DNA from 2 places in the Pantoea agglomerans genome. Region 1 is predicted to be linked to the other one. Evidence: predicted binding sites of a transcription regulator. Region 1 holds the regulator's gene; the other holds the start of a gene.
The links. Region 1 encodes PhoB, which activates phosphate uptake and scavenging genes when phosphate is short. Its sites were predicted from a motif close to CTGTCATAAAACTGNCNNAT; they were not measured.
Positions count from the first base shown of each region.

Region 2: a site for PhoB is predicted at 12,839-12,858, ahead of serA (phosphoglycerate dehydrogenase). Genes of this name have one in related genera too.

Region 1 is NZ_CP083809.1:3,064,844-3,080,310, reverse strand. It holds gene LB453_RS17535 (DUF2076 domain-containing protein) at 1-294, opposite strand, end outside; gene aroL (shikimate kinase AroL) at 575-1,099, shown strand; gene LB453_RS17525 (YaiA family protein) at 1,223-1,414, shown strand; gene LB453_RS17520 (IclR family transcriptional regulator) at 1,684-2,445, shown strand; gene LB453_RS17515 (OPT/YSL family transporter) at 2,612-4,168, shown strand; gene LB453_RS17510 (DUF1177 domain-containing protein) at 4,181-5,113, shown strand; gene LB453_RS17505 (AroM family protein) at 5,113-5,790, shown strand; gene ppnP (pyrimidine/purine nucleoside phosphorylase) at 5,896-6,186, shown strand; gene rdgC (recombination-associated protein RdgC) at 6,325-7,236, opposite strand; gene mak (fructokinase) at 7,383-8,294, shown strand; gene LB453_RS17485 (cell envelope integrity protein TolA) at 8,298-8,657, opposite strand; gene LB453_RS17480 (AAA family ATPase) at 8,657-12,340, opposite strand; gene sbcD (exonuclease subunit SbcD) at 12,337-13,536, opposite strand; gene phoB (phosphate response regulator transcription factor PhoB) at 13,732-14,421, shown strand; gene phoR (phosphate regulon sensor histidine kinase PhoR) at 14,436-15,467, shown strand, end outside.
Region 2 is NZ_CP083809.1:739,291-754,757, reverse strand. It holds gene LB453_RS06105 (SDR family oxidoreductase) at 1-646, opposite strand, end outside; gene gcvP (aminomethyl-transferring glycine dehydrogenase) at 705-3,578, opposite strand; gene gcvH (glycine cleavage system protein GcvH) at 3,661-4,047, opposite strand; gene gcvT (glycine cleavage system aminomethyltransferase GcvT) at 4,070-5,164, opposite strand; gene ubiI (FAD-dependent 2-octaprenylphenol hydroxylase) at 5,607-6,809, opposite strand; gene ubiH (2-octaprenyl-6-methoxyphenyl hydroxylase) at 6,823-8,001, opposite strand; gene pepP (Xaa-Pro aminopeptidase) at 7,998-9,320, opposite strand; gene LB453_RS06070 (YecA family protein) at 9,371-9,949, opposite strand; gene zapA (cell division protein ZapA) at 10,120-10,449, shown strand; RNA gene ssrS (6S RNA) at 10,489-10,672, shown strand; gene LB453_RS06055 (5-formyltetrahydrofolate cyclo-ligase) at 10,749-11,342, shown strand; gene serA (phosphoglycerate dehydrogenase) at 11,418-12,656, opposite strand; gene rpiA (ribose-5-phosphate isomerase RpiA) at 12,937-13,596, opposite strand; gene LB453_RS06040 (LysR family transcriptional regulator ArgP) at 13,804-14,709, shown strand; gene LB453_RS06035 (oxidative stress defense protein) at 14,852-15,467, opposite strand, start outside.

The DNA.
Region 1 (15,467 bases):
GCCGCCGCCAAACAGGCTTGACAGAAAACCGCCGCTGCTCTGCTGCTGAGGCTGCTGCTGCTGCTGCTGCTGCGCCAGACGGTTCTCCAGCTCGGTGATGCGATCGTTGAGTTTCTTCATCGCGGCTTCCTGAATCAGGATCGCCTGCGCCATATAGTAAGGCGCGCCGGGCTGCTGCTGCAGATGCTCTTTAATCAGCTGTTCCGCCGCCGCGTCACGCGGTCCGGTCTGGCTCTCGGCCTGTTTCAGACGGCTGAACAGACCCTCAATCAATTGGTGTTCCTGGCTATACATGATGGCTCTCCTGTTGAGATTAAATAAGTATATGGGGGCGGGGCGCGGCAAAGTAAAATCTGCCAGGTAAGCAAATGTTGCCGCCGCCGGGCTTAGGGCGCTTTGCACGAAATGCGCATGGTTAACCCCTTAATATTTAATTAAATATAGGCTGAAACCCGAAAAGGATGCGCATTTCTTGCTTCGCGGGTGGAGGCTATGGCGGTTTCCAGTTATTATGCGTCGCATTATTAAGCGATATGCCGCGATATACGGCCTGTAACGGCGGAGGAACTGCCCGATGTCTCTACCCATTTATCTGATCGGCGCGCGCGGCTGCGGCAAAACCACCGTAGGCGAGGCGCTATCGCACGCGCTGGGCTACGCCTTTCGCGATACCGATCACCATCTGCAGCTCAGCACGCAGCGCAGCGTCGCGCAGATTGTGGCGGATGAGGGCTGGGAAGGCTTTCGCGCGCGGGAAACCGAGTCGCTGAAAGCGGTCACCGCGCCGGCAACGGTCATCGCCACCGGCGGCGGCATGGTGCTGGCGGAGCACAACCGTCGCTTTATGCGCGAGCACGGGCGCGTAATCTGGCTTAGCGCGCCGTCGCATATTCTGGCGCAGCGGCTGGAGAGCCAGCCGGAAGCGGCGCAGCGCCCTACGCTGACCGGCCGTCCCATCGCCGAAGAGATGGGCGATATCCTGCGCGAGCGCGCGCATCTTTACCGCGACGCCGCCCACCATGAAGTCAACGCCATGCAGACGCCGGATCGCGTTATCGACGATATTCTTCAGTCGCTGTCGCTGGCGCGCGCCAGCTAGCCTCCACATTTTTTCTTCAGATTCTTCCCGCTTTCCCGTCTGGGTTGCGTAGCCTGGCTATACTGATCCTCAGACGGGAATCGTCTCGTCGTGTGGAATACGCTTAGCCAGGAGGGATTGAATATGCCGACCAGACCGCCTTATCCACGCGAAGCTCGCGTCGTCACCGTTGAGAAGGGGCCGCCGGGCAGCACCGTAACCTCATGGGAATTGCGTGCCGATCATCCATCGCCTAATACGTTAATTAGCGAGCACACGTCAGAAGCGGAAGCGCATGACGCCAAAGTTCGCTATGAGGATGTGGAAAAAGAGTAGCGCAATCTCTCTGGCAGGGACGCCAGCCTCAATAGCGTTTTTCTGGTAATGCTATTTGCTGTTATTCGCTGCCTGCGCGCGGTGAAGCTAATATCCATTCTGCACTTTCTCCCTGCGACCCTATAAAATCATTTCTCTTTGCCCCTCGCCCGGTTATTTCACTGCGCCTGATCTTCGCTGACAAAAATTGACGCTTGACCCCTGTTGCCCCGCGTTTTAGTTTAAAACATCGATACAGGAACTCGGTTCCATATAGTGAAACTGACGCCATGACCACACTCGAAAACGCCGCCGCGGTGCTTAAGCTGTTTCAGCAAAAAGGGGTAACGCAGGGAAATCCCGGGCTGACGTTTACCGATGTCGTGGAGGCGCTGCGCCTGCCGAAAAGCACCGTGTCGCGCCTGCTGGCCACCATGGAAAGTCAGGGCATGCTGGAGCGTGACGCAGAGAGCCGCTGTTTTCATATTGGCCGCGTGCTGCTGTCGGTCGCCGGACACTATCTCTCCGCGCCGCTGGTGGACAGCGCCGCGCCGGCAATGGCGCGACTGGCGGATAAAACCGGCAGCATCGGCTATATCTCGCGCCTCGACGGACGCGATCTGGTGGTGATGCGCATGTTTCACGGGCGCCACTTTACCCAGCTGGTGACGCCGCCGGGAAGCCGCATGAGCGCCGCCGCCACCTCCACCGGCCGCGTACTGCTGGCGCAGCTCAGCGAAGAAGAGGTATGCGAGCGCTACCGCGACGCCTGGCAGCCGCTGCCGCCCAATTCGCCGCAAACGCTCGAGGTGCTCTGCGCGCAGCTGGCGGCGATCTGCAGCCAGGGCTGGTCGCTGGCGCGCAACGAAACGCTGCCCGGCATCAGTTCGCTCTCCGTCGCGCTGCATAATAAATATCACGGCGATACGGTAGCGCTTTGCCTCTCATTTTTATCGCAGGAGAGTTCGCCAGGCTATCCGCCCGCGCTGCTCGATGAATTACGCATAACGGCCAGCGACCTGGCCGAGAAATATGGCGCAACGCCACTCTGAATTTACTTTTTTATCGGCGCAATACTTTCGCCACACCGGGAAAACGCCAGGCCTTCGGGCCTGTTTATTCATGCTCACGGACGAAATAAAAAAACGACGTAAGCGAGTCTGATTCAGGCTCGCGAAGCGTCATTTCATTTCTACCGGCATTCCTGACGGGGACAATATGGAGAAGGTTAATCCAGTAAAACAGGCTGGCGTGGCGATAGTATTAATCGCCCTGTCGGTGGCGGGCGCAATTATTGGCGTGCAGCTTATTACCACTATCGGCGTGACGCCGAATACCTCTATTATCGGCGCCTTATTTGCCATGCTGCTGGCGCGTATTCCACTGCAGGCGTTTCGCCGCTATCGCTCGATTGAAATTCAAAACCTCGCCCAGACCGCTATTTCTTCCGCAACCTTCGGCGCCGCAAACAGCTTATTAATGCCGATCGCCGTGCCCTGGGCGCTGGGCGAGCCGCAGCTGGTGCTGCCGATGTTCTGCGGCGTCAGCGCGGCGATGCTGCTGGACGCTTATCTGCTCTACCGCCTGTTCGATACCCGCGTTTTTCCCGCCGGCAACGCCTGGCCGCCGGGCGTGGCCGCCGCCGAGGCGATCAAGGCAGGCGACAGGGGCGGGCGCCAGGCCTGGCTGCTGGCGGCGGGCATCGCCGGCGGTATCCTCGGCTCAATGCTCACCATCCCGATGTCCGCGTTCGGCACCGCCTTTATCGGCAATATCTGGGCGCTGGGCATGCTGGGCGTCGGCTTTCTGCTGCGCGCCTACGCGCAACCGGTTGCTGATATCGATATCAACGCGCTCTACCTACCGCACGGCGTGATGGTCGGCGCCGGGCTGGTGGCGCTGATTCAGGTGGTCATGGTAATCCGCAGCCGCCGCCACGATGAGCAGAAGGTGAGCCGCGGCGGCAATGAGGTGAGGCGCGCCCTCGGCCTCGGCGGCGCGGGCTACCTGATTATTTCGGCGCTGCTGGCGCTGGCGGGCGGACTGTGGAGCGAAATGAGCCTGCCGATGCTGCTGCTGTTTGTGATTTACGCCGCGTTCGCCGCCTTTGTGCATGAGCTGATCGTCGGCATCGCTGCGATGCACTCCGGCTGGTTCCCGGCGTTCGCGGTGGCGCTGATCACGCTGATCGTCGGCATTCTGCTCGGCTTTCCGCCGCTGGCGCTCTGCCTGCTGTGCGGCTTTACCGCAGCGACCGGGCCCGCCTTCGCCGACATGGGCTACGATCTTAAAGCAGGCTTTATTCTGCGCGGCAACGGCGCGGATCTGCAGCAGGAGCTGTGGGGGCGCCGCATTCAGCTGATCGCCGCGATGATTGCGTTTCTGGTCTCTGTTCCCGTTGTCTGGTACGCCCACAACCTGTTTTTTGCGGAAAACCTGCTGCCGCCGGTGGCGCGCGTCTACGCCAAAACCATCCAGGCGGGCGCGGAGCCGGGCATCGCCGGTAGCCTGCTGATGTGGGCGATTCCCGGGGCCATTATTCAGCTGATCGGCGGGCCGAAACGCCAGCTCGGCGTGCTGCTCGCCACCGGCCTGCTGATCAATAACGCGATGGCCGGCTGGGCGGTAGTCGTGGGTATCGCGCTGCGCATCATCATTATTCGCGTATGGGGCGAACGCGGTCGCTCGCCGATGGAGGTGCTGGCGGCGGGCTTTATCGCCGGCGACGCGCTCTATAGCTTCTTTCACTCGCTGTTTGCCAGCGGCAAAAAATAATTAAGGGATGTCATGAGTCTGCACCAGACGTTACAGGTATTTGAGTTATTCGACAGCGCATTTATCGATGGCCAGCAGGTGGCGGATCTCTTCGCCGGCTTTCCCGGCGTCAGCGCCAGCGTTAAGCGCGTCAGCGGGCCAAAAGGGCGCACCGATTTTGTTCGCATCGATATTCCCGGCGCGCAGGGCAAAGCGAGCGGCGGCAGCGCGCCGACGCTGGGCATTATCGGCCGCCTGGGCGGCATCGGCGCGCGCCCGACCCGCATCGGCATGGTTTCCGACGCCGATGGCGCCGTGGCGGCGGTGAGCAGTGCGCTGAAGCTGGCCGTAATGCAGACCAAAGGCGACGTGCTGGCGGGCGACGTTATCGTTACCACGCATATCTGTCCCGATGCGCCGACGCGCCCGCACGAGCCGGTCGACTTTATGGATTCGCCTGTTGACGACGTCACCATGAACAATAATGAGGTGGTGCAGGAGGTGGACGCTATCCTGTCGATCGATACCACAAAGGGCAACCGCATTATTAACCACAAGGGATTTGCGCTGTCGCCTACGGTAAAAGAGGGCTATATCCTGCGCGTATCGGACGATCTGCTGCGCATTATGGAGATGACCACCGGCCGTCCGGCGGTAACCTTTCCCATTACCACGCAGGATATTACCCCTTACGGCAACGGCATTTATCACCTGAACAGCATTCTGCAACCTTCCACGGCGACCGACGTGCCGGTGGTGGGCGTGGCGATCACGGCGGAGTCGGTGGTGCCGGGCTGCGGAACCGGCGCCAGCCATGAAGTGGATATTGCGGCGGCGGCGAAGTTTGCGGTAGAAGTGGCAAAAGAGTTTGGCCGCGAGACCTGCCATTTCTACGATGCCGACGAGTACGCCCGCCTGCTGGCGCTTTACGGCAGCCTGAGTCACCTGCGTAAACGAGACGAATAATGACGAAATCCCTGGTTACCCTGACCATTGGTCAGTCGCCGCGCAGCGATATTATGCCGCTGCTGGCGGCCTGTTTACCGGCTGAGCAGACCGATCATGTCGGCCTGCTGGACGGGCTGAGCGAGGCGGAGATCGCCGCGCGCTTCGCCCCTGACGCGCAGGATGGCGTGCTGGTGTCGCGCCTGCGCAACGGCACGCAGGTGCGGCTGGCTACGGCGAAGGTCGAGCAGGGATTGCAGGCGAAAATCGCCGCGCTGGAAGCTGAGGGCTACGACACTATTCTGCTGCTCTGCACCGGCGAGTTCGGCGCGCTGACCGCCAAAAGCGCGCTGCTGCTGGAGCCTGACCGCATTATTCCGCCGCTGGTCTCCGCCATTGTGCAGGACCATCAGGTCGGCATCGTGGTGCCGGTTGAGGAGCAGATGCAGCAGCAGGCGAACAAGTGGCGCAATCTGCAGCGCCGGCCCTGCTTCGCCGTTGCCAGCCCCTATATTCCCGATAACGAGAAGCTGACCGACGCGGCGCTCTCGCTGCAGGAGCAGGGCGCGGACGTAGTGGTGCTCGACTGCATCGGCTATAACCAGACCCATCGCGACTTTTTGCAGAAGCTGCTGGGCATTCCGGTGCTGCTCTCCAACGTGCTGGTGGCGAAACTGGCCGCTGAACTTATCGTCTGATAACGGCGCGATCACAAAGCGGGAGGCGAAGCTGCAATTCGCGTGACAGATCAGCGAGTTCCGCTCTACACTGCCAGATACCTTAATGTGCTGTGAGGAAGTAACATGCTCAATGTAAGTGAGTATTTTGACGGAAAAGTAAAATCTATCGGCTTCGACAGTGCCAGCACCGGTCGTGCCAGCGTGGGCGTGATGGCGGAAGGCGAATACACCTTCGGCACGGCGCAGCCGGAAGAGATGACGGTGGTGAGCGGATCGCTGAAGGTGCTGCTGCCGGGCGAAACCGAATGGCAATGGTTTGAGGCGGGTTCAGTGTTTAACGTGCCGGGCCACAGCGAGTTTCATCTGCAGGTGGGTGAGCCGAGTTCCTATCTCTGCCGCTATCTGAAAGAGTAATAAAACGGGCCATGGCAGTGTGCCAGTGCGGATGACATGGCCCGCTCGGCCCGCGACCTCCCTGTCGCGGGACGCTTTGCACTTCGGGCCATGTCATTCGCTTTCAGATAGTGTTAACCGGCCTGATGGGCCGATTTCTTAACGCTTCGCTTCCCCGCCCAGCGCCTCAACCAGATTACTGGTCAGCGCGGCGAGTTCGCTGGTCATCAGGATAAAGTCAGCGTCGAAACGCTGGGCGAAATCCTCGCGGTCGATATCGTCATTCTGCTCGCGCAGGGTATCGCTGAACTTCAGGCGCTTCACCGAACCGTCGTCCGCCAGCACAAACTGGATACGCTCCTGCCAGTCGAGCGCCAGTTTAGTCACCAGCTTGCCCGCTTCGATATGGTTGGCAATCTCGTCGCATACCAGATCCTGCTTTTTACAGCGGATCACGCCGCCATCTTCGAGGATCGCCTTCAGCTCCGCTTCGTCCATCAGGGCGAAACCGGCGGGCAGATCGCCGGAGCGCACCCATTCGGTCAGCGTCAGCTCAATCGGGCTTTCCAGCGTCAGCGGCACCACCGGCAGTGAGCCAAGGCTCTTACGCAGCAGCGCCAGCGTATCTTCCGCCTTTTTCGCGCTGGCGCAGTCGACCATGATCAGGTTGTTTACGGTGTCGATCCAGATAAAGGTCTGGCTGAGACGGCTGAACGCGCGCGGCAGCAGGCTGTGCAGCACCTCATCTTTCAGCGAATCTTTTTCCGTCTTCTTCAGCTTGCGGCTCTGTTCCGCTTCCAGCTTGCTGATCTTCGCTTCCAGCGCCTGCTTCACCACCGGCGACGGCAGGATCTTCTCCTCTTTGCGGGCGCAAATCACGATCTGACCGTTGTTCACATGGGTCAGCGCATCGCTGCGGTTGCCCATCGGCGACACCCAGCCGGTTTTGCTCATATCCTGGCTGCCGCAGGGGGAGAAGGTGTAAGCCTCAAGTTGTTTTTCCATGTCGTCTGCAGAGAGCGGAATGTCCCGATTCAGACGATAAACCATCATATTTTTAAACCACAACATCACAATTCCTTACCGGGTCGCGCGATCGGGCGCACAAGTCGAGAGGTCAGCGCGCATGATAGCGAAACATCGAAACGGTTTCATTGCCTTTCCCCGGCGCCGCTCCTAATGTATCTCTCACCCTGACGAATAATGAGGAATAACGCGTGCGTATAGGTATTGATTTGGGCGGCACCAAGGTTGAAGTGATCGCCCTGTCTGATGAGGGAAATGAGCTGTTTCGCCACCGCGTGGATACGCCGCGCGACGATTACGCCGCCACGGTGCAGGCGATCGCGGGTCTGGTGCATCTCGCCGAGGCGAAAACCGGCCAGACCGGCAGCGTCGGCGTCGGCATTCCCGGCACGATCTCGCCTTACGCCCACCGCGTGAAAAACGCCAACTCCACCTGGCTTAACGGCCAGCCGCTGGATCGCGATCTGGCGCTGGCGCTGCAGCGCGAAGTGCGCATCGCCAACGACGCCAACTGCCTGGCGGTCTCCGAGGCGGTAGACGGCGCGGGCGCAGGCCAGCCGCTGGTGTTTGCGGTGATTATTGGCACCGGATCGGGGGCGGGGATAGCGATCAACGGCGAGGCGCGCATCGGCGGCAACGGCAACGCCGGCGAGTGGGGTCATAATCCGCTGCCGTGGATGGATGAGGATGAGCTGCGCTATCGGGAGGAGGTGCCGTGCTACTGCGGGCAGAAGGGCTGTATCGAAACCTTTGTCTCCGGCACCGGCTTCGCCATCGACTACCGGCGGCTGAGCGGCCAGGCGTTAAAGGGCGCCGAGATCGTTAAGCTGATCGCGCAGCAGGATCCGATCGCCGAGCAGGCGATGCGCCGCTACGAAACCCGGCTGGCGAAGTCGCTGGCGCAGGTGGTGAACCTGCTGGATCCCGATGCGATCGTGCTCGGCGGCGGCATGAGCAACAACGATCGTCTCTATCAGACGGTGCCGACGCTGATGAAGCAGTGGGTATTTGGCGGGGAGTGTGAAACGCCGGTGCTGAAGGCAAAACACGGCGATTCGAGCGGAGTGCGCGGCGCGGCCTGGCTCTGGCCGCTGATAAAGTAAGGGTTACTGCGTTGAGCCGAAGGCGAACTGCCAGTCTTCCGGCACGCCCACCGGCGGCAGCGGCAGGTTGCGCGCGCTGCTGACCTGCTGCCAGGCGCGCAGGCAGAGCGCTTCGTCTCCCTCGGTGCGCAGCACGCTGTAGCCGCCGTCGGCGCGACGGTGCGCCGACACCAGGCAGGTCTGGCCCGGATAGCGCGACGCGACGCTGCTGTTAAAGCTGCTGACCAGCTGATGCTGAACGTCGCGCAGATAGTTGCACTGCGCCGCCGAATACGTGCGGCCGCAGCTGAGATCGCTTTGCGGTGTGCTGCTGCATCCCGCCAGCAGCGCGCTGGCGAGCAGCAGCGCCATGCCTGTTTTCATTACGCCTCCTGAGCGCGGGGCAGTTCCAGTTTGCTGTAGCCCAGCCCGTTAATTTTGCGCACCCGGATCTGAACCGGAATGCGCTCTTTCATCGCCTCGACGTGGCTGATTACGCCAATGGTTTTGCCGCTGGCGTTGAGCGCGTCCAGCGCATCCAGCGCGGTGTCGAGCGTTTCGGCGTCCAGCGTACCGAACCCCTCGTCGAGAAACAAAGACTCTATGCGGGTTTTCACGCTGACTAAATCTGAAAGTGCCAGCGCCAGCGCCAGGCTGACGAGAAAACTTTCGCCGCCCGACAGGGTGCGGGTGTCGCGCGCGGCGTCCGCCTGCCAGGTATCGATCACGTCCAGCTCCAGCGCGTCGCTGGCGCGGCGCTGCAGCAGATAGCGCCCGTGCAGCCGATCGAGCTGGCGGTTGGCGAGCGCCACCAGGTGATCCAGCGTCAGCCCCTGCGCGAAGCGGCGGAACTTGTCGCCGCTGGCGGAGCCGATAAGATCGTTTAGCTGGCTCCACTGCGCCAGCGCCGCTTCATCCTCTTCGATCTGCATCATCAGGCTTTGCTGCTGTTCGCGCAGGCGCGCATCGCTCTGAAGCTGCTGCTGCGCTTCGCCCTGCTGGCGCGCGTTGTCGCGCAGCGCCAGACGCAGCTGCTCAAGCTGCGCTTCCAGCGCGGCGGCGCTTTCCGCCGCCCCCTCGGGTCGGCTCTGCTGATGAGCCTCGCGCCGCTGCGCCAGCTGCTGCGCCTGCGCCTGCAGCGTCTGACGCTGCTGCTCAAGCTGCTGTAGCCGGGCGCGCAGCCTGTGCGCCTCCTCTTCGTCAAGCAGCGCGACGCGCAGGCTGGCTTCATCGTCGAAGGCGGCGGCGGCCAGCGCGGCGCTGAACAGCTGCTGCGCCTCGCGCAGCGCCTGGCTGGCTTTTTCCTGCTGCGCGTCCAGCTCTGCGGCGCGTCCGGCCAGCTGGCTGAGGTGGCTCTGGGTGGTCTGCATTCCCTCCAGCGCGGCGGCGAGGGCCGCCTCCTGCTGCTGGATCTGCGCCTGCATCTGCCGCCGCGCTGCGGCAACGTCGCCATCGCCGAACAGCGCCTGCCGCGTTGCGCGCAGCTGCGCCAGCGTCGCCTCGCTCTGCGCGCGCTGCTGGCGCAGTGCGTCAAGCCGCTGCCGTTCGCTCTCTACGCGCTGCTGCAGGCTGCTGCACTGCACCTCGGCGCGCGCCAGCTGCGGCTGCAGCCGGGCAAGCTGCTGTTCGCTCTCATTCCAGCGCTGCCAGCGCTGCTGCTGCTGTTGCAGCCAGCCGTCGCGCGCCGCCGCGTCGGGCAGGGCGAGGCCGGCGTCCGCCAGCTCCTGATGCAGCGCATCGCGGCGCTGCTGCCAGTCGCGCTCCTCCTGTTCCAGACGCTGCGCCAGCGTTGCCGCGCTCTCCTGCAGGTTAGTAAGCGTTTGCTGGGCCAGCTGAAGCTGCTGCTGATGCTGCTGCAGCGCCTGCTGATGCCGCAGGTGCTCATCTTTCGCCTGCTGACGCTGACGCGCGGCCGCCTCCTGCTGACGAAGCTGCTGCTGCAGCGCCTGCTCTGCGCCGTTTTGCTGCTGCTGCCAGGCGGCCAGCGCGGCGCTGTCGCCCGCATCAAATGTGAGCGCTAGCTCACTCTGTAATACCTGCCACTGCTGGGCTAGCTCTTCCAGCCGTCGGGTTTCCGCCGCCAGCTCCTCCTGCAGCCGCTGCCGTTCGGCCTGCGCCTGCTTAACGGCCTCGCCTTTTTTAATGCCCTGTTCGCGCAGCGCCTCGACCTGCTGCTCCTGTTCGGCCAGCCGTCGCTGGTTCGCGCTCAGCTCCAGCGCGGCGTAGCGCTCCACCGCCGGATGCTGGCATGAGCCGCACAGCGGGCAGGGCTGCTCAGGCTCCAGGCGCGCGCGCCAGGCGGCCAGATCGGCGATATGCTGCTCCAGCTCGCAGATTTTTTTGATATCGGCAAGGGCGGCCTTTTCGCGCGCGAAGGTGGCGCGTAGCCTTTGCAACGTCTCATCATCCTGCTGCAGCGTCTTGTCCAGCGCGGCGAGGCGCTGCTGACGCGCGGCGATGTGCTGCTGCAGCGGCGCCCACTGCGAGGCCAGCACCGCCAGCTGCTGGCGCTGCGGGCGGCTCGCCTCGATCTGCGCCAGGCTGGCCTGCAGCGCCTGCGGTGGATGGCGCTGCTCCAGATCGGCCAGCGCCTGTTGCGCCCTCTGCAGGGCGCTCGCCGCCTGCTGTTCCGCCAGGCTCAGCGGGGCCGCCTGCTGCTCCAGCCGGGCGATCTCCGCCTGCCGCTGCGCCAGCGTCTGCTGCTGCTGACGCTGCTGCGCGCCGAGCGCCGCCAGCGCCATTTCCCGCTGCGTCAGCTGGGTGAAACGCTCCTGCCACAGCGCCAGCGAAGGGCCCCACTGCGGCAGCGCGCCCTGATCCGCGCGCCACTGCTGCTGTTCCGCCAGCGCGGCCTGCAGGCTGTCGCGCTGCCCCGTTTCCTGCTGCAGCGCGCGCTCGCTCTGCGCCAGCGTCTGCTGCTGCTGATCGCTCTCCCGCTGCTGCTGCTGCGCCTGCGCCAGCAGGGCGGCAATCTGCTGGTCGAGCGGGATAACCTGTTCCGTCAGCAGCGTCTCCTGCGTCTGCTGCTCGCGCAGCGCGGCGTCGCGCGCCGCCTGAGCCGTCTCGCGGCGATGCCGATCGCGCTGCGTCTGCTCTTCGGCCGCCTGGCGCTGCGCTGCCAGCTGCTGCTGCGCCTGCTGCAGGCGCTGCTGCTCCTGCAGCAGGCTGTCGCGCTGAACTAATTTATCGCGCAGTTTTTCCGCCGGCTCGCTGCGCGCCAGCCGCTGGCGATCCGTTTCCGCCTCGCGCCACGCCTGTTCCGCCTGCGCCAGCGCCGCCTGCGCGGCCTGAATATCGCTGTCCAACTGCTGCGCCTGCGTCAGCCACTGATGCTGCTGGTGCAGTCTGCTGTTTTGCTGAGTAAGCGCCTGCTCCGCTTCGGTCAGCGCGGCCAGCTGCTGCTGCAGCGCGGCGCGCGCCTCGGGGTCGAGCAGCGCCAGCGTACCGGCGCGGCTGCGCAGATTCTCCAGCGCCTGCCGCGCCGTCTTGTGTTGCTCGTAGATGGCGACAGAGATCTGGCCGTAGATCTCGGTGCCGGTCAGCTCCTCCAGCAGTTCGGCGCGCTCGCCGGGCTTCGCGTTAAGGAACGCGGCGAACTGTCCCTGCGACAGCATCATCGATCGGGTAAAGCGCTCGAAGTCGAGGCCCGACAGTGACTCGATCAGTTTTAATTTGTCGTTAACCTTGTCCGCGAAGATTTTGTCGTCGACGCAGCGCGCCAGCTCAACGCGCGGCGCCTGCAGCTTGCCGTCGGCCGCGCCGCGCGCGCGGTTCTGGCTCCAGAAGGCGCGCCAGGCTTCGCCTTTGATCTCAAACTCCACTTCGGCGAGGCATTCGGCGGTGTCACGGGTCATCAGCCCGTTTTGCGTCTGCGACAGTACGCCGAGGCGCGGCGTCTGGTGATAGAGCGCCAGGCAGATGGCGTCGAGCAGCGTGGTTTTGCCTGCGCCGGTTGCGCCGGTAATGGCGAACAGGCCGTTACTGGCGAAGGGCTCGGTGCGAAAGTCGATAAACCATTCGCCTTTCAGCGCGTTCAGGTTTTTAAAGCGCAGCGTGAGAATTTTCATTCGCTCTCCTCCAGCGAGGCGAGGGTTGAGCGGAACAGGGCGCTGAGGCGCGCATGCTGAGGCGCATCGATATCCTCCGCCAGCGCGATGCGGCGGGCGAAGACCTCTTCCACTTTCAGTTCGCTCAGGGTTTCGTTTTTCAGCTGCGCCAGGCTGTGCTGGCGCTGTTCGCGACTGCGGCGCAGCAGCAGCACTTCAACCGGCAGCCCGGCGGTCAGCGCTTCGACCCGACGCTGCAGATCGCTGAGAAATTCCTGGGTGGTAACCTCAATATCGAGCCATACCGGCTTTTCACCCTGATGGTCGGCGAAGGGAGCCAGCTGCGCCTCGATCTCTGCCAGCGAGCCTTTTAGCATCTTCATCGGCTGAAACTGCGGAACAGGCAGCGGCGTTACGGCGCGCAGGCCGCGGGTGTCCAGCTCCAGCAGGAAGACGCTTTTCTCGCTGCCGAGCTCGTCGAAGCTGAGCGGAATCGGCGAACCGCTGTAGCGGATATGGTCGCTGTTGGCGACGCGCTGAGCGCGATGGATATGGCCCAGCGCCACGTAGTCGACGTCGGGAAAAGCCGACGCGGGAAAGGCGTCGAGCGTGCCGATATAGATATCGCGCACCGAATCGCTTTTGCTGACGCCGACGGTGGTAAGGTGGCCGGTGGCGATCACCGGCAGCGCCAGCGGATGCGCGCGCGCCGCGTCAACGCTGCGCTGGTAGTGGGCGGCAATCGCCTCCAGCAGGCTCTGCTGCTTCTCACGCCCCGACTGGCCCGCCCGGCTGCGCAGAATATCGCGCGGCCGCAGGTAGGGAATGGCGCAGAGCAGCGCGCCCGGTTCGCCGGCGCGGTCGCGCAGCAGCAGCAGGTTATGATCCGCCTGCGGCGTGGTGATCACCTGAGTATTCAGGCAGGCGAGCAGGGCGCGCGACTCGTTAAGCGTGGCGACCGAGTCGTGGTTGCCCGCCAGCACCACCAGCTGGCAGCCGGTCGGCTGCAGCGCCACCACGAAACGGTTAAAGAGTTCGCGCGCGTAGCTCGGCGGCGTGCCGCTGTCGAAAAGATCGCCCGCGACGATCAGCGCATCGACCTGATGCTCCTCAATACGCGCCAGCAGCCAGTCGAGAAAGGCCTGGTGCTCGGCCGCCCGGCTCTTGTTATAAAAAAACTGACCGAGGTGCCAGTCCGCGGTATGAATGATGCGCATAAAACTCCCTGCCGTAACGATTTGCCGGACGATTATACCGGCTATGGCGCAAAAGCGAAAAAAGCCGCGCCGGCTGTCATAAAGCAGTGTTAACGCGCTGATTAAGCGGCTATGTTTTTCATAAAAGTGTCATAAATCTGACGCATAATGGCGCCGCATATAACGGTGACAGCAGTCACATCAGCAGGAGTTACAATGGCTAAGCGCATTTTGGTTGTGGAAGATGAAGCCCCTATCCGTGAAATGTTGTGCTTCGTGCTGGAGCAGAACGACTACCAGCCTATCGAGGCGGAGGATTATGACAGCGCGATAGGGAAACTGATTGAGCCCTGGCCAGATCTTATTCTGCTGGACTGGATGTTGCCGGGCGGCAGCGGTATTCAGTTTATCAAGCACCTCAAGCGCGAAGCCCTGACGCGCGATATTCCGGTGATGATGCTGACGGCGCGCGGCGAAGAGGAAGATCGCGTACGCGGTCTGGAGGTGGGCGCCGATGACTACATCACCAAGCCTTTCTCGCCGAAAGAGCTGATGGCGCGCATCAAAGCGGTGATGCGCCGCATTTCGCCGATGGCGGTGGAGGAGGTCATCGAGATGCAGGGGCTGAGCCTCGACCCCTCGTCGCACCGCGTGATGTCGGCCTCGACGCCGCTGGAGATGGGCCCGACCGAATATAAGCTGCTGCACTTCTTTATGACCCACCCCGAGCGCGTTTACAGCCGCGAGCAGCTGCTGAACCACGTCTGGGGCACCAATGTCTATGTGGAAGATCGCACCGTCGACGTGCATATTCGCCGCTTACGTAAGGCGCTGGAGGTGTCCGGCCACGATCGCATGGTTCAAACCGTTCGCGGAACGGGGTATCGTTTCTCCGCCCGCTACTAAACGGAGCCTTTACCGTGCTGGAACGACTCTCCTGGAAGAGACTGCTTTCCGAGCTGGCGCTGGCCTGCCTGCCGGCGCTGATTATCGGTTTAATTTTCGGCTATCTGCCCTGGCTGCTGCTGGCCAGCGTGCTGGGGGTGCTGCTGTGGCATTTCTATAATCTGATGCGGCTGTCGCACTGGCTGTGGGTGGATCGCACCATGACGCCGCCCACCGGACGGGCGAGCTGGGAGCCGCTGTTTTACGGGCTCTATCAGATGCAGCTGCGCAACCGGCGGCGGCGGCGCGAGCTGGGTAACCTGATCAAGCGCTTTCGCAGCGGCGCAGAGACGCTGCCCGACGCGGTGGTGCTCACCACGGAAGAGGGGGCGATTTTCTGGTGTAATGGCCTGGCGCAGCAGCATCTTGGCCTGCGCTGGCCGGAAGATAACGGCCAGAACATCCTCAACCTGCTGCGCTACCCTGAATTCTCCCGCTATATTCGCCAGCGCGATTTCAACAAGCCGCTCACCCTGATCCTCAATAACCAGCACCATATGGAGTTTCGCATCATGCCCTACAGCGAAGGGCAGTGGCTGATGGTGGCGCGCGACGTGACGCAGATGCACCAGCTGGAGGGGGCGCGCCGCAACTTCTTCGCCAACGTCAGTCACGAGCTGCGCACGCCGCTGACGGTGTTGCAGGGCTATCTGGAGATGATGAACGACTCGGTGATGAACGAGCGCTCGCGCGGCAAGGCGCTGCAGACTATGCAGGAGCAGACGCGCCGCATGGACAGCCTGGTGCGCCAGCTGCTGACGCTGTCGCGCATTGAGGCCGCGCCGGCTCTCGACATGAAAGAGACGGTGGATGTGCCGATGATGCTGCATCTGCTGCAGCGCGAAGCGGAGACGCTGAGCAGCGGCCGCCATGAGATCCATTTCCATACCGATCCCCATCTCAAGGTGCTCGGCGATGACGATCAGCTGCGCAGCGCCCTCTCTAACCTGGTCTATAACGCGGTAAACCATACGCCAGAGGGCACGCGCATCGATATCAGCTGGCTG
Region 2 (15,467 bases), 1.8 Mb from region 1:
CCATCGGGATAATGCCTGCCGTGGCCGCCACGCGATCGACGCGTCCCGGCTCGCCGCCGTCGGCGTGCATCTCGGTATAGATAAAGCCGGGCCTGACGCTGTTGACGCGGATGCCCTGCGCCGCCACCTCCAGCGATAACCCTTTTGTCAGCGAATCCATCGCCCCTTTCGACGCCGCATAGTCGACATATTCTCCCGGCGCGCCAAGACGCGACGCGGCGGAGGAGACGTTAATAATCGATCCGCCCAGGCCGCCGTGCTGCGTGCCCATGCGCTTTACCGCTTCGCGACAGCAGAGAAAGGCGCCGGTCACGTTGGTGGCAAAGACGCGCTGCAGCCGTTCGGCGCTGAGATCCTCAACCCGACACTGCGTAAAGAGGATGCCCGCGTTGTTGACCAGCACGCCGAGCGGTATCGCCTCCGCGTCCAGCCGCTGAAACAGCGCCATTACCTGCGCCTCCTCTGCGATATCCGCCTGTACGGCAAAGGCGTCGCCGCCCTGCTCGCGGATCTGCGCTACCACCTGCTGCGCCTCTTCCGCGCGCTTCAGATAGTTGACCGCCACGCGGTAGCCCTGCTGCGCCAGCTTTAGCGCCGTCGCGCGGCCAATTCCCCGGCTTCCGCCGGTCACCAGAGCCAGTCTCATATTTTCTCCATAAAAAAGGGCCGGATAAGCGGCCCTTGATAGCAGTGTTGCGTGGCGTTTACTGATAATCGCTCATCGGCACGCAGGAGCAGAACAGGTTGCGATCGCCGAACACGTCGTCGAGGCGCTTCACCGTCGGCCAGTATTTATTGTCGCTGCCTGCCGGGAAAACCGCCAGCTCGCGGCTGTAGGGGTGATTCCACTCGCTGACGATTTCGGTCTGGGTATGCGGCGCGTTCACCAGCGGGTTATCGTCCGCCGGCCATTCGCCGTCGGCTACCCGGTCAATCTCCATGCGGATAGAGAGCATCGCGTCGATAAAGCGATCCAGCTCGATTTTGCTCTCAGATTCGGTCGGCTCCACCATCAGGGTGCCGGCGACCGGGAACGACATGGTCGGCGCATGAAAACCGTAATCGATAAGACGCTTGGCGATATCCAGCTCGCTGATGCCGGTCTGCTCTTTCAGCGGGCGAATGTCGAGAATGCACTCATGCGCCACGCGGCCGTCGCGGCCGGCATAGAGAACAGGATAGGCTGACTGCAAACGGCTGGCGATATAGTTGGCGTTAAGAATCGCGACCTGACTGGCACGCTTCAGACCTTCGGCCCCCATCATGCGAATATACATCCAGCTAATCGGCAGGATAGAGGCGCTGCCAAACGGCGCCGCCGATACCGCCCCCTGCTGCGTCAGCATCTCCTCGATCTGCACCACGCTGTGGCCCGGCACAAAGGGCGCCAGGTGCGCCTTCACGCCGATCGGCCCCATGCCCGGGCCGCCGCCGCCGTGCGGGATGCAGAAGGTTTTATGCAGGTTGAGGTGCGACACGTCCGCGCCGATATAGCCCGGCGTGGTAATGCCTACCTGGGCGTTCATATTGGCGCCGTCGAGATAAACCTGACCGCCATACTGATGCACGATCTGGCACACTTCACGGATGGTCTCTTCATAGACGCCGTGCGTTGAGGGATAGGTCACCATAATGCAGGAGAGCTGCTCGCCAGCCTGCGCCGCTTTTTCGCGCAGGTCACCGAGGTCGATATTACCCTGCTTGTCGCAGGCCACCACCACCACTTCCATACCCGCCATCTGTGCTGAAGCGGGGTTAGTGCCGTGCGCGGAGCTGGGGATCAGGCAGAGGTTGCGCGTCCCTTCGTTGCGGCTTTCGTGATAGCGACGGATCGCCAGCAGGCCAGCGTATTCGCCCTGCGCGCCGGAGTTTGGCTGCATGCAGAGCGCGTCATAGCCGGTGAGCTGCACCAGCCACTGCGACAGCTGGCCGATCATCTGCAGATAGCCCGTGGCCTGCTCCGCCGGGCAGAACGGATGCAGTTCGGCGAACTCCGGCCAGGTGATGGGGATCATCTCAGCGGCGGCGTTCAGCTTCATGGTGCAGGAGCCGAGCGGGATCATCGCCTGGTTCAGCGCCAGATCCTTTTTCTCCAGGCTGTGCATGTAGCGCATCATCTCCGTTTCACTGTGATAACGGTTGAAGACCGGATGGGTCAGGATGGCGCTCTGGCGCTGCAGCGCGGCGGGGATCGCCTGGCTGTCGGCCGCGACGGCGGCGTCCAGCTTATCGATATCCTGGCCGTGCTCATCGCCCAGCAAAATGGCGAACAGCGCCTGCACATCTTCACGGCGCGTGGTTTCGTCCAGCGTGATGCCGACCGCGTGATGAATATCGCTGCGCAGGTTAACGCCGAAGCTCTGCGCGCGGCTGAGCACCGCGCCTTTGTCCTCAACCTCGACCGTCAGGGTGTCGAACCAGCTGTTGTGGCGCAGCTTCAGCCCGCCGTTTTGCAGCCCGGTTGCCAGAATGGTGGTGAGACGATGGATGCGGGAGGCGATGCGCTTCAGCCCTTTCGGACCGTGGTAAACCGCGTAGAGGCCAGCGATATTGGCAAGCAGCACCTGTGAGGTACAGATGTTCGAGTTCGCCTTTTCACGGCGGATATGCTGCTCGCGCGTCTGCATCGCCATGCGCAGCGCGGTATTGCCCGCGGCGTCGCGCGACACGCCGATAATGCGGCCCGGCATTGAGCGCTTGTGCTCGTCGCGGCTGGCGAAAAAGGCGGCGTGCGGCCCGCCGTAGCCCATCGGCACGCCGAAGCGCTGCGCCGATCCAAACACGATATCTGCGCCCTGCTTGCCGGGCGCTTCCAGCATCACCAGCGCCATAAAGTCCGCCGCGACGCTGACCACGACTTTGCGGTTTTTCAGCTCGGCGATCAGCGCGCCGTAGTCGTGCGCTTCACCGGTGGTGCCAACCTGCTGCAGCAGCACGCCGAACAGCTCTTCGTGCTCCAGCGCTTTGTCGGCGCGGTCGATAATCAGCTCGAAGCCAAAGGTCTCGGCGCGGGTGCGCACCACGTCCAGCGTTTGCGGATGGATATCGTCCGCGATAAAGAATTTACCGGCGTTTTTAAGCTTGCTGACGCGCTTCGCCATCGCCATCGCTTCCGCTGCCGCCGTGGCTTCATCCAGCAGCGAGGCGGAGGCGACGTCCAGACCGGTTAAATCGAGCGTCACCTGCTGAAAGTTAAGCAGCGCCTCCAGGCGGCCCTGCGACACTTCCGGCTGATAGGGGGTATAGGCGGTGTACCAGCCCGGGTTTTCCAGCATATTGCGCAGGATCACCGGCGGCGTGACCACCGCACTGTAGCCCATGCCGATCCAGGATTTAAAACGCTGATTCTGACTGGCGATCGCTTTAAGCTCGGCCAGCGCCTGCTGCTCGGTCGCCGCGTCGCCGACTGCGGGCGGGCCAGGCAGCTGGATGTCGGCAGGCACAATGGCGCCGATCAGCGCGTCCAGCGAGCTGGCGCCGATCGCCTCCAGCATCAAAGCCTGTTGTTCCGGCGAAGGGCCGATATGGCGTTCAATAAAGGCGCCGTTGTGTTCGAGCTGGCTCAAAGTCTGGGTCATTTGCAGTCAATCCTGAATCGGGCTGGAGTACAGAGAAAGCAAGGGATGAAAAGCGGCCAGCGAGGCCTGGCCGCCCTGTTGCTTATTCGTCGATGGAGGCTTTGTAGGCGTCCGCATCCAGCAGCGAATCGAGTTCGGATTCGTCGCTGGGTTTGATTTTGAACAGCCAGCCAGCGGCGTAGGGCTCGCTGTTGACCAGCTCTGGCGCGTCGCCCAGCGCGTCATTAACGGCGACGATCTCGCCGCTGACGGGGGCATAAATATCGGACGCGGCTTTGACCGATTCCGCGACGGCACACTCTTCGCCAGCGGCGTAGCTGTTGCCGACCTCCGGCAGATCGACAAAGACCATGTCGCCCAGCAGCTCCTGAGCGTGCTCGGTGATGCCGACGGTAAAGGTGCCGTCCGCTTCCTTACGCACCCACTCATGGCTGTCACGGTATTTCAATTCGTTTGGCACATTGCTCATCGCCCTTTCTCCTGAAAATAGATTACTGAACCGGCTTGCCGCCGCGTACAAAAACAGGTTTGGTTACTTTTACCGGCAGTTCACGCTGGCGGATCTCGACGATAGCGTTTTCGCCAATTCCGGCCGGCACGCGCGCCAGCGCGATGCTGTAGCCGAGCGTCGGCGAAAAAGAGCCGCTGGTGATAACGCCCTGCTGCAGCTGGCCCTGCTCATCGGTAAAGCGCACCGGCTGGCCGCCGCGCAGCACGCCTTTCTCCGTCATGATCAGGCCAACCAGTTTTTCTGTGCCTCTCTCACGCTGCATCTCCAGCGCTTCGCGCCCGATAAAATCGCGATCGGCCGGCTCCCAGCAGATGGTCCAGCCCATATTGGCCGCCAGCGGCGAGACGCCTTCGTCCATCTCTTGCCCGTAAAGGTTCATGCCCGCTTCCAGACGCAGCGTGTCGCGCGCGCCCAGTCCCGCTGGCTTTACGCCCGCTGCCAGCAGCCCCTGCCAGAAATCGGCGGCCGCAGCGGCAGGCAGCGCAATTTCATAGCCCGCTTCGCCGGTGTAGCCGGTGGTGGCGATAAACAGGTCGCCGGCCTGTACGCCGAAAAAGGGCTTCATCCCGGCCACCGCGTCGCGCTGCGCCGCGCTAAACAGCGTCTGCGCCTTCTGCTGCGCCTGCGGTCCCTGCACGGCGATAAGCGCCAGATCGTCGCGCTCGGTCAGCGCCACGCCATAGGCCTGAGCGTGCTCGCCAATCCATGCCAGATCTTTCTCGCGCGTTGCCGAGTTGACGACAAGACGAAAGAAGTCTTCGGTCATAAAGTAAACAATCAAATCGTCGATGACGCCACCAGAGGCGTTCAGCATGCCGGTGTAGAGCGCTTTGCCGGGCTGCGTCAGGCGGGCAACGTCGTTCGCCAGCAGATGCCGCAGAAAGTCGCGCGTCTGGGCGCCGTGCAAATCGACGATAGTCATATGCGAAACGTCGAACATGCCGGCGTCCTGACGCACGGCGTGGTGTTCGTCTATTTGCGAGCCGTAGTGCAGCGGCATCATCCAGCCGTGGAAGTCCACCATGCGGGCGCCGCAGGCCTGATGCTGTTCAAACAACGGAGTGTGCTGAGTCATAACCATCCTGTCGCGAAGCGGGTAAGTTTCGGGCGGGCGTTAGCCTGCTGAGCGCCCGACGCAAACGTTCTCTTTTCCCTGACGTTATCATTGAAAAGACGATTTAACCATAAGCTGTACAGGGTCGAATTGAAGCATGTCTTTTAAGGGGTGCGCAAAGGCAACAGCATAATTAACTGTGTTTTTGTGATTTGCCACGCAGGAAAGAGGCGCATCACCGTTATGCGCAGCAAGATAATCAGCAATGGCGCGCAAAATGTTAACAACCTGCCCGGCGGGTCAGCACATCGGATAACTAAAACTAATGCGATGAAGGGGGTGAAATTAGAATAAATCAAACGAGGCTCGCTCAGGGTGCAGCCCCGCTCCTTTTTGGTGCAAAGGGATCCAAAAGGCGTAAAAAAGCCAGCGCAAGGCTGGCTCAGGTAACGCAGCGCGCGGCTTAGCGCAGCCAGGCGGGCATATCGTGCAGCCCCATCGCCTGACGCAGCATCGCGGGTTTGACGCCCGGCAGCGTATCCGCCAGCTTCAGCCCCAGATCGCGCAGCAGCTTCTTCGCCGGATGGGTACCGGCAAACAGCTCGCGAAAGCCCTGCATGCCCGCCAGCATCAGCGCCGCGCTCTGTTTGCGGCTGCGCTCGTAGCGACGCAGATAGAGATGCTGGCCGATATCCTTGCCCTGCTGGTGCAGGCGGCGGATTTCGCCAATCAGCTCCGCCGCGTCCATAAAGCCGAGATTGACGCCCTGCCCCGCCAGCGGGTGGATGGTATGCGCGGCGTCGCCTACCAGCGCCAGCCGGTGCGCCGCGAAATTGCGAGCATAGCGCGCCATCAGCGGGAAGGATTTACGCTCGCTCTCCAGATGGCAGAGGCCGAGGCGCATATCAAACGCCACTGCCAGCTGCTGATTAAACAGCGCCTGCGGCATGCTCGCCAGACGGCTCGCCTCCTGCGGCGACAGCGACCAGACGATAGAGCTCAGGTGCGGATCCTGCATCGGCAAAAATGCCAGAATGCCGTCGCCGTGGAAAACCTGGCGCGCCACCGCGTCATGGGGCAGCTCGGTGCGAATATTCGCCACCAGCGCATGATGATCGTAATCCCAGAAGGTTAAGGGGATATCCGCTTTATTGCGCAGCCAGGAGTTGGCGCCGTCGGCGGCAATCAGCAGGCGCGCGGTGAGCATCTCGCCATTCTCCAGGGTGACGAAGGCTTCGTTTTCGCCGAACGCCACCTGCTGCAGCTGCGAGGGTGCCATAAGCGTCACGTCACTGCAGCGGCTGGCGCGCTGCCAGAGCGCGCTGTGGATCGCCGGGTTTTCCACAATATGTCCCAGATGGGTCAGCCCCTGCCGATCGTCGTTGAAGCTGATAGCGCCGAAACTGTCGCGATCCCACACCTCCATGCCGTGATAGGCGCTGGCGCGCCGCGCCAGAATATCGGACCAGACGTCCAGCTTCTGCAGCAGCCGCTCGCTGGCGGCGTTGATCGCCGACACGCGCACCGACGGCGGCGCGCTGACGTCAAACTGCGGCTCCGCCGTTTTTTCCAGCACGGCGACGCGCAGCCCGCTGCCCTGCAAACCGCAGGCGACCGCCAGTCCTACCATGCCGCCGCCGGCGATAACCACATCAAAACTTTGCATCGGTGCCCCTTAGTTAACGCTTAACCCAGCCAAGCGTGCGCTCGGCCAGTTGATTACGCAGCCACGGCAGATGATCCATCGTCATCAGCCCCAGATTTCGTCCCGCCACCAGCGGCGCGTAGCGGTTAGCGAACAGCCGCACCAGCCCGTCGGTAATGCCGATCGTCGCCGCGCGATCGGGCTGACGGCGCTGCTGATAGCGATGCAGAACCCCATAACTGCCTGGATCCTGCTGCTGGCGATGCGCGGCCGCCAGGGTTTCCGCCAGCGACATAACGTCGCGCAGCCCGAGGTTAAAGCCCTGTCCGGCGATCGGGTGCAGCGTTTGCGCCGCGTTGCCCACCAGCGCCAGACGATGCGACACCTGCTGCCCGGCGCTTTGCAGCGCCAGCGGATAGCTCTCGCGCTGGCCGCATTGGGTAAAGCGCCCCAGTCGCCAGCCAAACGCGCGCTGCAGCTGCGCCAGAAATTCGCTGTCGCTCCAGCGCTCTACTTCTGCGCGCGCCGAGAGCGGATGACACCATACCAGCGACAGGCGATTGTCCGACATCGGCAGCAGCGCCAGCGGGCCATGTTCGGTGAAGCGCTCAAAGGCGCGTCCCTGATGCGGCAGCTGCGTAGAGACGTTGGCGATGGTCGCCAGCTGCTGATAATCCTCGCGCTGCCACTGAATGCCGAACGAGGCAGCAAGCGGCGAGCGAGAGCCGTCTGCGGCCACCAGCAGCGCGCCCTCCAGCTGTTCGCCCCCCTCCAGCGTTACCTGGACGCTATCCTGGCTGCGCTGCGCGTCGATAACGCGCGCCGGACAGCGTAGCGTTACGCCCGGCGCGCTTTTCAGCCGCTCGAACAGCTGCCGGCCTACGGCAAAAAGCTCGACGACGTAGCCGAGCGCCGGGATCTGATAGGTTCCGGCCTCCAGCGTGACGAAGCCAGCATGGCCGCGATCGGAGACGTGGATATCGGTAATCGGCGTGGCGTACTTTTCAATGCTGCGCCAGAGATCGATATCGATCAGCTGCTGACGGGTGCCGGCGGCCAGCGCGATGGCGCGGCTGTCATACCCTGGATGGGCGCGGCTGTCGGGCGCGCTGTTCTCAATCAGCGTGACCGGCAGCTGCCCTTGCGTAAGGTGGGAAATGGCCAGCGCCAGCGTCGCGCCGGTCATGCCACCTCCGGCGATAATAACCCTCATGGCTGACGCGCCGCTGCCATCAGCGCCTCGATTGCATCCGCGTCCTTGACCACGCTGTCGGTGAGATTCTCATTGCCCGCTGCGGTGATCAGGATGTCATCTTCGATGCGAATGCCGATGCCGCGATAGGCCGCAGGCACATCGGCATCCGGTGCGATATAGAGCCCCGGCTCCACGGTCAGCACCATCCCCGGCTCCAGAATGCGGTCGCGCGACGGGGTGCCGTAGTGGCCGACGTCATGCACGTCGAGACCCAGCCAGTGGCTCAGGCCGTGCATAAAGAACTGGCGATGCGCCTCTTCGGCGATCAGCGTTTCGACGTCGCCCTGCAGAATGCCCAGCTCCACCAGGCCGCTGACCATAATGCGCACCACCTCCTCATTAACGTCACGAATGCTGACGCCGGGACGGAAGAGCGCCAGCGCTTTTTCAAGCGAGGCGAGCACAATGTCGTAAATGGCGCGCTGGGGCGCGCTGAATTTGCCGTTGACCGGGAAGGTGCGGGTAATATCGCCGGCGTAGCCGTGGAATTCGCAGCCCGCGTCAATCAGCACCAGATCGCCGTCGCGCAGCTCGCTCTCATTTTCGGTGTAGTGGAGGATACAGCCGTTTTCGCCTGAGCCGACGATGGTGTTATAGGAGGGAAAGCGCGCGCCGTGGCGGTTGAAGACGTAGTGGATTTCGCCTTCCAGATGATACTCGAACAGGCCAGGACGGCACGCCTCCATGGCGCGGGTATGCGCCAGCGCGCTGATTTGCCCGGCGCGGCGCAGGAGCGCTATCTCCTCTTCATCCTTGAACAGACGCATTTCATGCACCCAGGGACGCCAGTCGGTGAGGGTCGCCGGCGCGCTGAAATTCTGGCGAAAGCCGCGGCGCAGTTTATCCAGCGCCGCGAATACCAGCGCATCCGCTTCCGCATATTCACCCTGCGCGTGATAGACCACGTCCAGCCCGTTCAACAGCAGATGCAGCTGCTGGGCGATATCTTCCCAGGGCAGCGCGCGATCGACCCCCAGCTTTTCAGGGGCGGCATCCTGACCCAGCCGACGGCCGAACCAGATCTCCGCCGTGAGGTCCCGCACGCGGTTGAACAGCACGCTATGATTGTGGGTCTCGTCGCTTTTTATCAGCACCAGCAGCGCCTGCGGCTCGTTGAAGCCGGTGAAATACCAGAAGTCGCTGTTCTGCCGGAAGGGATATTCGCTGTCGTTGCTGCGGGTCACCTCCGGCGCGGCAAAGATCAAGGCGGCGCTGCCGGGAGCCATTTTCGCCAGTAGCGCCTGGCGACGCTGCTGGAACCTGTCCAGAGAAATCATGTTTGCACTCCCTGTAGAAACGGGCGCGCTCGCGCCCTGAGATATCTGGCTTAGTGTAGCGTCGGTTTTTTCACTTCGGGGGCGGTAGGCTTCGGGCGCGTGAAGGTATCGTGGCATAGCAGCGCCGCCACGCGCACATATTCAATCACCTCTTCCAGCGACTGCTCCAGCTCTTCCTGGTCTTCATCTTCATCATAGCCGAGCTGGGCGATGGTGCGCAGATCGTCAATCGCTTCGCCGGTTTCACCGGTGACTTTCTCCAGCTTCGGCTGCGTGACGCCCAGGCCGAGCAGAAAGTGGTTAACCCAGCCCGCCAGCGCGTCGGCGCGGTCGAAGACGCTGATATCGTCGTCGTCCGGCAGCATCAGCTGAAACAGGTAGCCTTCCTCTTCCAGCGTATCGGCGGTGCTGTCGCGCAGCGCCTGAAGCGGCAGCGCCAGCCCCTGAGAGAACGCCATGCCTTCATTGGTCAGATCGTGCACCAGCGTTTTCCAGCTGGCGTCCTGATTGCCGCCGCACAGAATGCCGCTAAGCAGGCCATGCATTTCTGCTGGCGTCATCCCCACGCCCTGTTGAGAGAGCGCCGAAGCCAGCGCGTTGTAATCGGGGGTTGCGTTCTGTAAAGACATAAGTATTCGTCGTCGTTGGCAGAATAAGTTCGTGTTATGCTACCACTAGCTGCCTCAAGGTTTCCAGAAAAGGGGTTGTAAGTTATTTCGCGGGTCTATATAGTTGCCCGCCTCCCAAAGCATTGAGTCTGAAGGGAGCTGCGGGCGAAGTAATCAGTCAGGAAGGTGGCATGTCTGCACAACCAGTAGATATACAAATTTTTGGTCGTTCATTGAGAGTGAATTGTCCGCCTGAACAGCAAGATGCGCTGAATGCGGCTGCCGATGACCTCAATCAACGGTTGCAAGATTTAAAAGTTCGCACTAGAGTCACAAATACCGAGCAACTGGTGTTCATTGCCGCGTTAAACATTTGCCACGAACTGGCGCAAGAGAAAATGAAAACGCGCGATTATGCTGCTAATATGGAACAACGTATCCGTATCCTGCAGCAGACAATTGAACAGGCTCTTGTTGAGCAAGGTCGCATAACCGACCGCCAGGGTGCGAAGTTCGAATAATACTTTATGGTTGCTGCGCAGCGGCAACGGTGAAGTCCATTTTCTCTGAGATGTTTGCAAGCGGGCCAGTCCCCTGAGCCGATATTTCATACCAACAGAGTGTGGCGCTCTGTAACCTGTGAGCATGCTCGGTTCGTCCGAGAAGCCTGATGGTTGCGACGGCACATTCACCTTGAACCAAGGGTTCAAGGGTTACAGCCTGCGGCGGCATCTCGGAGATCTCCTTCTGTTCTGCATCTGTCTTTCCCCGTTGTGAATGATATAGTTGCTTAATCAGCGACTATATCAACGGGGTTCCTGTGTCCCAGCCCTCTCTGCTTGATCGACACCATATTCGCCAGCATGTGCGCCACCTGCGCCGCGACCTGACGCCTGAACAGCAGGAGCAGGCCGCCGATCTGTTGGCGGAACACGCCGTTAACTTCGCGCCTCTCGCCAGCGCCCGCCATGTCGCGCTCTTTTTATCAGTGGATGGCGAGCTTAACACCCGCCCCCTTATCGCTAAGCTCTGGAAGCAGAAAAAGCAGGTCTATCTGCCGGTGCTGCACCCTTTCGCCCCCGGCCATCTGCTGTTTCTGCGCTATACGCCGGAAACGACGCTGACGCCGAACAAGCTGCGCATCCCCGAACCGCCGCTCGATATCCGCCAGCTGATTACGCTGGATCGGCTGGATGTGATGCTGGTGCCGCTGGTGGCCTTTGACGACAGCGGTCAGCGGCTCGGCATGGGCGGCGGCTTTTACGACCGTACGCTGCAGAACTGGCGTCAGCACGGCTTTTTACCGGTTGGCGTAGCGCATGACTGCCAGCGGGTGGAGCGCTTGCCTGCCGAGGAGTGGGATGTGCCCTTGCCCGCCGTGCTGACGCCGTCGCGTCTGTGGCAGTGGGAATAGCAGAAGTGAATCAGGGAAGTAACAGCCGGGGCCATCTGCGACAACAGCAGACGGCCCGCTTTCGGTAAAGCTGGATCAGTAGAGCAGACGGGCGCGAATGGTGCCCGGAATCGCCTTCATCAGCTGCAGCGCTTTGTCCGCCAGATCCTGCGACGCATCGATATCGATCACCACGTAACCCATCATCGGCGAGGTTTGCAGGAACTGCGCGGCGATGTTGATCCCCTGCTCGGCGAAGATCTGGTTGATCGCCGTCAGCACGCCCGGACGGTTTTCATGGATGTGCAGCAGACGACTGGCGCTGGCGCCGTGCATCGGCAGCGATACTTCCGGGAAGTTGACCGCCGAGAGCGTTGAGCCGTTATCGGAATATTTCGCCAGCTTGCCCGCCACTTCAATCCCGATATTCTCCTGCGCTTCCTGGGTAGATCCGCCGATATGCGGCGTCAGGATCACGTTGTCGAACTCGCACAGCGGCGAATTGAAAGGTTCGCTGTTGGTTGCCGGCTCCAGCGGGAAGACGTCGATGGCGGCACCGGCCAGATGTTTGCTCGCCAGGGCGTCGCACAGCGCCGGAATATCGACCACGGTGCCGCGCGAGGCGTTGATCAACAGCGCGCCCTTCTTCATCTGCGCCAGCTCCTGCGCGCCGATCATATCCTGTGTCGAAGGCGTTTCCGGCACGTGCAGGCTCACCACGTCGCTCATATTCAGCAGATCGGCAAGGTGACGCACCTGCGTGGCGTTGCCCAGCGGCAGTTTGTTTTCAATATCGTAGAAAAAGACGTGCATGCCGAGGCTTTCAGCCAGCACGCCAAGCTGCATGCCGATATGACCGTAGCCGATAATGCCGAGCTTTTTGCCGCGCGCTTCAAAAGAGCCAACGGCGTTTTTGTTCCAGATGCCGCGGTGTGCTTTGGCGTTCGCCTCGGGAATGCCGCGCAGCATCAGCAGCATTTCGCCGATAACCAGTTCAGCGACCGAGCGGGTATTGGAGAATGGCGCGTTGAATACCGGAATGCCGCGCGTCGCCGCAGCGTTGAGATCGACCTGATTGGTGCCGATGCAGAAGCAGCCTACGGCGACCAGCTTTTCCGCCGCGGCGAAAATCTCTTCCGTCAGCTGGGTGCGGGAGCGGATGCCGATAAAGTGCGCATCCCGAATGGAGGCTTTCAGCGCTTCGTCATCCAGTGCGCCTTTATGGAATTCGATGTTGGTGTAACCCGCTGCGCGCAGATTCTCCAGCGCGCTCTGGTGGACGCCTTCCACCAGCAGGAACTTAATCTTGTCTTTTTCCAGTGATACCTTTGCCATTTCCCCGACCCTATTGTGATTTCAACAATGGCCGCCATAAGCGCGCCTTCTGTCAAAATATCAAAATTTACGCCTGCGGCAATACAACCGATTGCCTGACGGCCAGCACGGGGAAGCCCGAGCCCAGCACATTGCCGCACAAAATCGGGAGCTGAACCACGAACAAAGAACGAACCTGCTGCGGATGACGGTTATGTGACATAAGTCACCGAATTTAGGCAGCAGAAGAAAAGATGTTTTGCGCAGGGAAATAACCGGCGCGTTTAGCGCGCCGGACAGATCATTTTTCGATGGTTTTTACGCCATCCGGCGTGCCGATCAGCGCAATATCGGCACCGCGCGTGGCAAACAGCCCAACGGTGACCACACCGGGCAGCGCGTTGATGGTTTTTTCCAGCTCGACGGGATCGAGAATCGTCAGGTTATGCACGTCGAGAATGATATTGCCGTTGTCGGTGACAACATGCTGGCGATACTCCGGCAGGCCGCCGAGCTTAACCAGCTCGCGGGCGACAAAGGCGCGCGCCATCGGGATCACCTCGACCGGCAGCGGGAAACGCCCCAGCACGTCCACCTCTTTCGAGGCGTCGGCGATGCAGATGAACTTGCGCGCCACGGCCGCGACGATCTTCTCACGCGTCAGGGCCGCCCCGCCGCCTTTGATCATCTGCATCTGCGGGTTGATCTCATCTGCGCCATCCACGTAGATCGCCAGATCGTCAATCTCATTGAGATCGAAGACCGGAATGCCGAGCGCCTTTAGCTTCAGCGTTGAGGCTTCTGAGCTGGAGACGGCGCCTTCAATCTGCTGTTTCATGGTGGCGAGCGCGTCGATAAAGTGTGCGGCGGTGGAACCGGTGCCGACGCCGACGACAGTACCCGGCTGCACATATTTCAGTGCGGCCCAGCCTACGGCTTTTTTCAGTTCATCCTGGGTCATGATATGTTTAAAACCTGTGCGACAACGAAGTGCGCGTAGTATAAAGCAACCCTCGCCGAATGTGCGCGGCTGTTTCCGCTGGCGTGATCGCTTTGGAAGCCAGCCCGCAAAAAAGGCGACGCGCGGCGCAGGGAAAGCGCCTTTGACGCGCGTCAGATGAATTTTTTGTGGCATAGTATCGTCCACCCTGAAGGAGAGAGAACAACAATGAAACGCCCCGATTATCGAACGCTTCAGGCGCTGGACGCAGTGATTCGCGAACGCGGCTTCGAGCGCGCCGCACAGAAGTTATGCATAACGCAGTCGGCCGTCTCGCAGCGTATCAAACAGCTGGAAAACCTGTTCGGCCAGCCGTTGCTGGTGCGCACCGTGCCGCCGCGCCCGACCGAGCAGGGACAGAAGCTGCTGGCGCTGCTGCATCAGGTGGAACTGCTGGAAGAGGAGTGGCTAAGCGACGAGAACGGCGGCACCACGCCGCTGCTGCTGTCGCTGGCGGTCAACGCCGACAGTCTGGCGACCTGGCTGCTGCCCGCCCTGAAAGATGTGCTGGCGGACTCGCCGGTGCGCCTTAATTTGCAGGTCGAAGATGAAACCCGCACCCAGGAGCGGCTGCGCCGCGGCGAAGTCGTGGGCGCGGTCAGTATTCAGCCGCAGCCGCTGCCGAGCTGCCTGGTGGATCAGCTTGGCGCCCTCGACTATCTGTTCGTCGCCTCGCCAGAGTTCGCCGCACGCTACTTCCCGAACGGCGTGACCCGCTCGGCGCTGCTGAAGGCACCAGCGGTTGCTTTTGACCACCTTGATGATATGCATCAGGCCTTTTTGCAGCAGAATTTCGACCTGTCGCCCGGCAGCGTACCCTGCCATATCGTTAACTCGTCAGAAGCCTTTGTGCAGCTGGCGCGCCAGGGATCGACCTGCTGTATGATCCCGCATCTGCAGATTGAGCGCGAGCTGGCAAGCGGCGAGCTGCTCGATTTAACGCCGGGTCTCTGCCAGCGCCGCATGCTCTACTGGCACCGCTTCGCGCCGGAGAGCCGCCTGATGCGCCGCGTTACCGACGCGCTGATTTCACACGGCCACCGCGTGCTGCGTCAGGATGATTTAGCGGCCTGAATTCGTATGCGCCTTTAGCAGGGTGCAGAGATGAGCGGCCTGTTTGCGCGGGCGGAGCCGGCAAAGATGCCGTTGGCTCGGGTTAGCTTGCCCGCGTCGGCATAATCGCAATAAAAAAGGGGCGCTTAGCGCCCCTTCTCTGTTACTGCTGCGTGCCAGCCGTATTCGGTTTGATATCGAAGACGACATCCACCTGATCGTCAAAGTGAATGCTCTGCTGCTCGTAGGTCTGCTGCGCTGAGGTATCCGCAGCCGGCGCGGCCGCCTTATACATGCGCGCCATCGGCATCGGCTGATAGTTGGCTACGTGGTAGCGAATGCTGTACACCGGGCCGAGCTTCGCGTTAAAGCCCTCGGCCAGCGCCGCAGCCTGCTGCGTTGCGTTATCAATCGCCGCCTTGCGCGCCTGCGCCTTATAGCTTTCAGGATTGGTGACGCCCAGCTCGACCGAGCGGATCTCGTTCAGGCCGCTTTTCAGCGCGCCGTCCAGCAGCTCGTTCAGCTTATCCAGCTGACGCAGCGTCACCTGAACCTGACGCACCGCGCGGTAGCCTTTCAGCACCGACTTGCCCTCTTTGGTGTAGTCATATTCCGGCTGCGTGCTGAGGTTAGCGGCATCGATATCTTTCTTCTCAATGCCGTTTTTCTGCAGGAAATCGAAATATTGCGCCACGCGGTCGTCGGCCTGTTTTTTCGCGTCCGCCGCGTCTTTAGAGGAGACGTTGACCACAATAGAGAGCGTGGCGATATCGGGGCGC